3 regions of the Rhizobium sp. Root491 genome follow, and region 2 is predicted to be linked to each of the others. Evidence: predicted binding sites of a transcription regulator. Region 2 holds the regulator's gene; each other region holds the start of a gene.

Region 1 (2,200 bases), on a different contig from region 2:
GCAGGCCGAAGAACAGGAAGGCGATGAAATTGAAGAAGGCCGCCCATGCCACCGCATATTGCGGGCGCAATACACGGGTGGAAACGATGGTGGCGATGGAATTTGCGGCGTCGTGGAGACCGTTCAGAAAATCAAAGAACAGCGCGATGGCGATAAGGCCGACAAGCAGTGGCAGTGCAAGCGCGACATCCATCAGACGTTCTCGATAACGATGCCGCTGATCTCGTTCGCCACGTCCTCGAAGCGGTCGACGACCTTTTCGAGTTCGCCGTAGATCTCGCTGCCGATCATATAGGCCATGGCATTGCCGGTCGCACCATGGCGCCGGAAGAGGTCCTTCAGGCCCTGGTCATGAAGCTCGTCGGAGCGCCCTTCGACGCGGGTAACCTCTTCGGCAATCACCGACAGGCGCTGGGCATTGGTGCCGACCTTTTCCAGAAGCGGGATGGCTTCGGCGACGAGGCTTGCCGCACGCACGATCTCGTGGCCCATCTCGCGCATCAGCGGGTCGAATTCGGTCTGCTCGAACAGCCGGATCGTCTTGACGGTCTTGTGCATCATGTCGATGGCGTCATCCATGGACTGGATGAGGTCCTTGATATCGCCACGATCAAAGGGCGTTATGAAGCTGCGGCGCACCGCAAGCAGAACGTCGCGGGTAATATCATCCGCCTGGTCTTCGAGGGCGACGATAAGGTCGCAGTTTTTCTCGACGTCGACGCCGCTGAGAAGGTGGTCCAGAGCTGCGGCGGCTTTGACGACCGTTTCCGAATGTTTGCTAAACATGTCGAAGAAACGGTCCTCGCGCGGCATCAGCTTGCGAAAAATGCTCATCATGCGAATTGGCCCTCAATGGCGCTTTATTAGTTGTGGGGGGTGATTGTCATAAAACTGTCATAAATGCACGCGGGGCATTGATGCAACCCGGAAAATCGGCAGTATCAACGGATATGAAATCCATGAAGAAAAGTCGGAAAGCCCGTCCGGCGCGTTCCCTGACATTGCTTCAGCAACTTGCTGCTGTTCCTGAAAAGCTGTTCACCGGCTCTTTCCGGCAGCAATATGCCGCCTTATGCTTCCGTTATACCGGAAGCGGCGAAGAGATCGAAATCCTCGTCGTCACCTCCCGCACCAGCGCACGCTGGATCATTCCGCGCGGCTGGCCGATGAAACGCAAGAAGCCGCATGAGGCTGCCGCGATCGAGGCGTGGGAGGAAGCGGGCGTTCGTGGCCGCGTGAGGAAGGACGCCGTTGGCCGCTACACCTATCTCAAGATGCTCGACAATGGCGATGTCGTTCCCTGCGTTGTCGATGTCTTCCAGATCGAGATCACCGGGGAGGAAACGAGTTTCAAGGAGCGCGGCGAACGCCTTCTGGAATGGGTTCGCCCGGACGAGGCAGCAAGGCGCGTCCGGGAAATCGAACTGAAATCGCTTCTGGTCGACTTCCGCCCGAGGGGGAAGAGGAAACGCCTGACCGAAGAAAAGTCCTAACGGCAAACGTCACCGGCGAACCTAGGATGGTGAAGATGGACGTTCGGTCGATCCCGTCTCCCCCATCTCGTCCGGTGCCTTCGGTAGCAGGCGGGCGAAACGCCGGGTGATGCTGTCGATGTAAGACAGGATTGTCGGCACGACGATCAGGGTGAGCAGGGTGGAGCTGATGAGGCCGCCGATTACTGCGTGCGCCATCGGCGCGCGCTGTGCCCCGCCACCGCCAACAGCCAGCCCGAGCGGAATCATGCCGAAAATCATCGCAAGCGTCGTCATGATGATCGGGCGGAAGCGGATGATGCCGGCGCTCGCCAGCGCTTCGTTGAGCGAAAGTCCACGCTTCCTTTCGCGGTTGGCGAAATCGACAAGCAGGATGCCGTTCTTTGTAACGAGGCCCATCAGCATGATGAAGCCGATCAGCGAGAACATGTTGATCGTGCTGCCGGCAACCAAGAGCCCGACGAGGACGCCGATGAGAGATAGCGGCAGGGACGCCATGATGGCGAGCGGTTGCAGGAAGCTGCCGAATTGCGAGGCGAGCACGATGTAGATGAAGATGACCGCCATTGCGAGCGCGGTTACCATGTGGCCAACCGTCTCCTCCATGGTTTCGGCGTCGCCGCCGAAGCGGATACGGTAGCCGTCCGGCAGGTCGCGGGCGGCGGTAAGGGTTTTCAAAACGTCTGTCACTTCGCCAAGCGCTCGTC
Region 2 (2,200 bases):
TGTGGTCCGAGGGCCTTAGCGCCAGCCAGATTGCAGCGCAGCTGGGCGGCGTCAGCCGTAATGCCGTGATCGGCAAGGTCCATCGTCTCAATCTGCCGGGACGCGTCAAGGCTGGCGGTCCAGTGACTTCGGCACGCTCCGCGCCGAAGCGCACCGCTGCCCCTGCCCCGCGTGCGACGACTTTCGCAGGTCGCGTCAACGCGGCACCGGCGCGCATCCTCACCCGTTCGAACGCGGCAACGGCGCTGCACGAGGAGATCGATATCGAGACCGCGCAGGTTCTCGATTACGTTCCTTCCAAGAACGTTGTCACGCCCATTTCCCGTCGCCTGACGCTGACGGAACTGACCGAGCGCACCTGCAAATGGCCGGTTGGCGATCCGCTGAAGGACGACTTCCATTTCTGCGGTTGTGAAGCGCTGGAATCTTCGCCCTATTGCAAGTTCCATGCGAAACTCGCCTACCAGCCGGTGAGCGAGCGCCGCAAGGCTTGAGTGTTGCGGCACGCATTCAGCACTCAAAAATTACGGGCCTTCGGGCCCGTTTTTTTATGACAAAAATAAAGCCGCTTTCTGGGCGGCTTGATGGCAGGCCACACCCTTTCCCCTTACTATTGGGCGTGACCCTTCAATCCGGATTTCAACGCGCAGCCGATCTCCTCCGGTCAAAACGGACAATGGCATCGAGTTTGGCGGATATTCATATTGAAAAAGCCCGAAACCGTTTCAGATTTCGGGCTTCCTGATTTTTTGGTGCACTACTTCGCCAGCGAAACCATCTGGTTCCGCTTCGCTCAGGCTTCCATCGAATATCCCGCACCACGCACCGTGCGGATGACATCCTGCATGTGCGAGAAATTCAGGGCCTTGCGCAGACGTCCGACATGCACATCGACAGTGCGCTCGTCGACATAGATATCGTGACCCCAGACGCCATCCAGCAATTGCGAGCGGGAAAACACCCGACCCGGCGACGTCATCAGGAATTCCAGCAAGCGGAATTCCGTGGGGCCGAGGCGCACTTCGCGGCTTTTGCGGTGAACGCGATGGGTCTCGCGATCCAGTTCGATATCGCCGCATTTGAGCACCGACGACAGAACCTCCGGACGGGCCCGGCGCAACATGGCCTTGACCCGGGCCATGAGTTCCGGCGTCGAGAACGGCTTGACGACATAATCGTCAGCGCCGGTAGCGAGACCGCGAACCCGTTCGCTCTCTTCGCCACGCGCCGTCAGCATGATGATGGGCAGGCGTTCTGTTTCCGGCCGCATTCTCAAGCGCCGGCACAGTTCGATACCGGAGACACCGGGCAACATCCAGTCCAGGATAAGAAGATCCGGAATGCGCTCCTGCAGCCTGATTTCCGCCTCATCGCCACGGGGTATCGTGTCGACGTCGTATCCCTCAGCCTCGAGATTGTAACGAAGCAGGACGCTCAACGCTTCCTCGTCTTCCACAACTGCAATCTTGGGCACCATATGCTGAACTCCGCAAGCTTCTGCTTGTCTGTTACTCGGTCACCGAACCAAGCGTGTTGGAACTGTCGTCCTTCGGACGCTCGCCCTCCGGCTGGCTGCCGGTGGTCATGTAATAGATCGTCTCTGCGATATTCGTCGCATGATCGCCGATACGCTCGATGTTCTTGGCGCAGAACAGAAGATGCGTGCAGGTGGTGATGTTGCGCGGGTCTTCCATCATGTAGGTCAGAAGCTCCCGGAAGAGCGACGTGTACATGGCATCGATTTCCTCGTCGCGTTCACGGATCGCATTGGCCTTTTCGGCGGAACGCGTGGAATAGACGTCGAGGACTTCCTTGAGCTGCACCAGCGCCAGGTCGGACAGATGCTCGATGCCGCGGGCGAGCTTGCGCGGAACACCGGTGCCGGCGACAGCAATAACGCGCTTGGCCGTGTTCTTGCCAAGATCGCCGACGCGTTCGAGATCGGCGGCGATACGCAGGGTGCCGATGATCTCGCGAAGGTCTGCCGCCATCGGCTGACGCTTGGCGATGGTTACAATCGCCTTGTCGCCGATTTCGCGCTCAGCATGGTCGAGAATGGTATCGTCCGAAATGACCTTCTGCGCGAGCGCAGCATCGGAATTGACGAGTGCGCGCACGGCGTCACCGCACATCTGCTCGGCAAGACCGCCCATTTCGGCGATGCGGCGCGTCAGAAACTTCAGTTCGTCGTCATAGGCAG
Region 3 (2,200 bases), 240 kb from region 2:
GAGGCGACTTCACAGCGCAGGTGCAGCAGGTGATCTGCCCGCAGGCGGTTCTGATCGGCAGCGGTTTCAATGGCATCCGCCATTTCCCGCATCTCGCCCTTCTTGAACCCGCCATCTTCGTCGGAGCCCAGCCGCAGGCAGTCGAAAACAGTGGTAATGCCTGATGACGCGACCTGCGCATCGTGAGCCTGAATGGCGGCAATCTTATCCCAGATAACCCCGGGACGCGGCGAATAGTGCTGTTCCAGATGGTCGGTGTGCAGTTCCACCAGACCCGGGATGAGGAAATCGCCTTCGAGATCCTCACCGGTCTTGGAGGCGCCTTCGCTGATATCGGCGATCTTGCCGTCACGGATCAGAACGGATCCCAGAATAATATCGTCTTCCAGAACGATACGGGCGTTGGAAAGGGCATGCTCGGTCATGGGTCAGCATCTTTCTTTGGCGGCTGGCCAAGCGGGTGCCAGCGATGAACGGTAAATGGTGCGCCGCGCGTTTCCTCAACGAACAAAGCGAGGCCGGAAATGGTGAGAGGCCGGTCGACGAACTCGGAAAACTTGGTCGAAAGCACATCCTGGATAGCGGGCGCGTCGCTTTCGTCGATGCGGCCCGTCAGCGTCATATGAAAGCGGAAGTCATCCATGACATGCGGATAACCCCAAAGCGACAGATTTTGCCGCTGGCTTTCGGTCAGGTTTTGCGGGCGCCGGCGGGCAATGTCCGTCTCGGACAGGGGCGCGCGAAAACGGTCGAAATGGTCAACGATCTCAGCGGCAAAATCCTGCAGCGGCTGGTAGGTGCGATCCGGAACGAGCGCGAAAAACGGCCCGAGTGCACCGATGACAACACGTGGAATATCGAAGACGGACTGGCTGGCCGCAAACTGTTCGAGGGCGGCGACGAGATCCGCTTCGCTGTATTTTTCGGAAAGCTCGAAGGGGGCTTTCAGCGTCGCGTGGAAACCGTAACGGCGCGGCTCCTCGGTCATCTCCGCATAAGCGCCATGGTCATCATGTTGCGCGCCGGAAAAGGCATTGCGTCCCAGCCAGCGCGACGCCGCTTCAGTCAGTGGATGATCTTTAGCCGGAGAAAAATAGATGGCGTAGCGCACGGCAAGCACTCTTCGGTGTCATGGAAAACCTGGATGAAAAGCTATTTGGCGTGACTCGCCCGCTTCCCGCAAGGTCAGGAGTGCGAGGTAATCGCTTTCCGTGACAGAATGATGATGCCCCAGGAAAAAAAGCGCTTGAAACGCCGCGTGTCTCTCGAATGTCCGCAAGACGGATGCTGGCGCATTGACGGGATGTATCTGACTTTGCAAAGAGGTTCCGGTTTTGCGCACGTCTTGGGAAGCGGGATAGCCAAACCCCGCTCCTGCTTTATGAATTAATGCTGGGTTTTCCCGATCAGGCGCGACCGCAGGGAATTCGAGATGTGGTCGAACAGGAAAACCACGAAGAGAATGAGCAGCACCATATAAGCGACCTTGTCCCAGTCGGCATTGGTACCCATCGCTTCCAGCAGTTTCAAACCGATGCCGCCAGCACCAACCGCACCGATGATCGTGGCTGAACGGGTGTTGCTTTCCCAGAAATAAAGCGACTGGGAAATGAAGACCGGCAGGACCTGCGGAAGCACGCCGAAACGATTGACGGCAATGGGGGAAGCGCCAACCGATTTGACGCCCTCGCGCTGCTTGTCGTCAACATTCTCCAGCGCCTCGGCATAGACCTTGCCGAGCGCGCCGGTATCGGTGAAGAAGATCGCGGCAATGCCGGGGATCGGCCCCGGACCGAAGCTGCGGGTGAAAAACAGCGCCCAGATCAGCATGTCGATCGAGCGCAGGAAGTCGAATAGACGCTTCATGCCCCAGTTGGCGGCCCTGTTGGCGGTGATATTGCGTGCGGCGAGAAAAGCGAGCGGCAGGGCAACGAGCGTGCCGAACAACGTGCCCACAAAGGCCATCACCAGCGTCTGCATCAGCTTGGAAAGAATATCGGCGTGCTGCCAGACACCATTGTCGAGGAAATCATCGACCATGTGGCTGATATTGGAGCGCGTGGGATCGAGCCTTTCCCCCCACAGCGCCAGTGCGGCAAGGTCGCCGTAGCCCTTGCCCCAGAATTCCGATTTGGTATCGAACAGAAAGTTCGCCCACCCGAGGAACCGCCGCTGCACGTAAACCTGGCTGGTGCGGATT

The links. Region 2 encodes PhoB, which activates phosphate uptake and scavenging genes when phosphate is short. Its sites were predicted from a motif close to TGTCATNNANCTGTCAT; they were not measured.
Region 1: ASD46_RS20905 (DUF47 domain-containing protein) is a predicted target of PhoB. The motif match lies at 882-898, and genes of this name have one in related genera.
Region 3: ASD46_RS06235 (DUF1045 domain-containing protein) is a predicted target of PhoB. The motif match lies at 1,212-1,228, and genes of this name have one in related genera.

What each region holds. Positions count from the first base shown of each region.
Region 1 is NZ_LMFF01000017.1:165,783-167,982, reverse strand. Features, by position in the region: gene ASD46_RS20910 (inorganic phosphate transporter) at 1-193, opposite strand, end outside; gene ASD46_RS20905 (DUF47 domain-containing protein) at 193-837, opposite strand; gene ASD46_RS20900 (NUDIX hydrolase) at 951-1,493, shown strand; gene ASD46_RS20895 (efflux RND transporter permease subunit) at 1,515-2,200, opposite strand, start outside.
Region 2 is NZ_LMFF01000001.1:1,005,998-1,008,197, forward strand. Features, by position in the region: gene ASD46_RS04995 (GcrA family cell cycle regulator) at 1-494, shown strand, start outside; gene phoB (phosphate regulon transcriptional regulator PhoB) at 794-1,477, opposite strand; gene phoU (phosphate signaling complex protein PhoU) at 1,509-2,200, opposite strand, start outside.
Region 3 is NZ_LMFF01000001.1:1,250,508-1,252,707, reverse strand. Features, by position in the region: gene ASD46_RS06240 (alpha-D-ribose 1-methylphosphonate 5-triphosphate diphosphatase) at 1-425, opposite strand, end outside; gene ASD46_RS06235 (DUF1045 domain-containing protein) at 422-1,120, opposite strand; gene phnE (phosphonate ABC transporter, permease protein PhnE) at 1,387-2,200, opposite strand, start outside.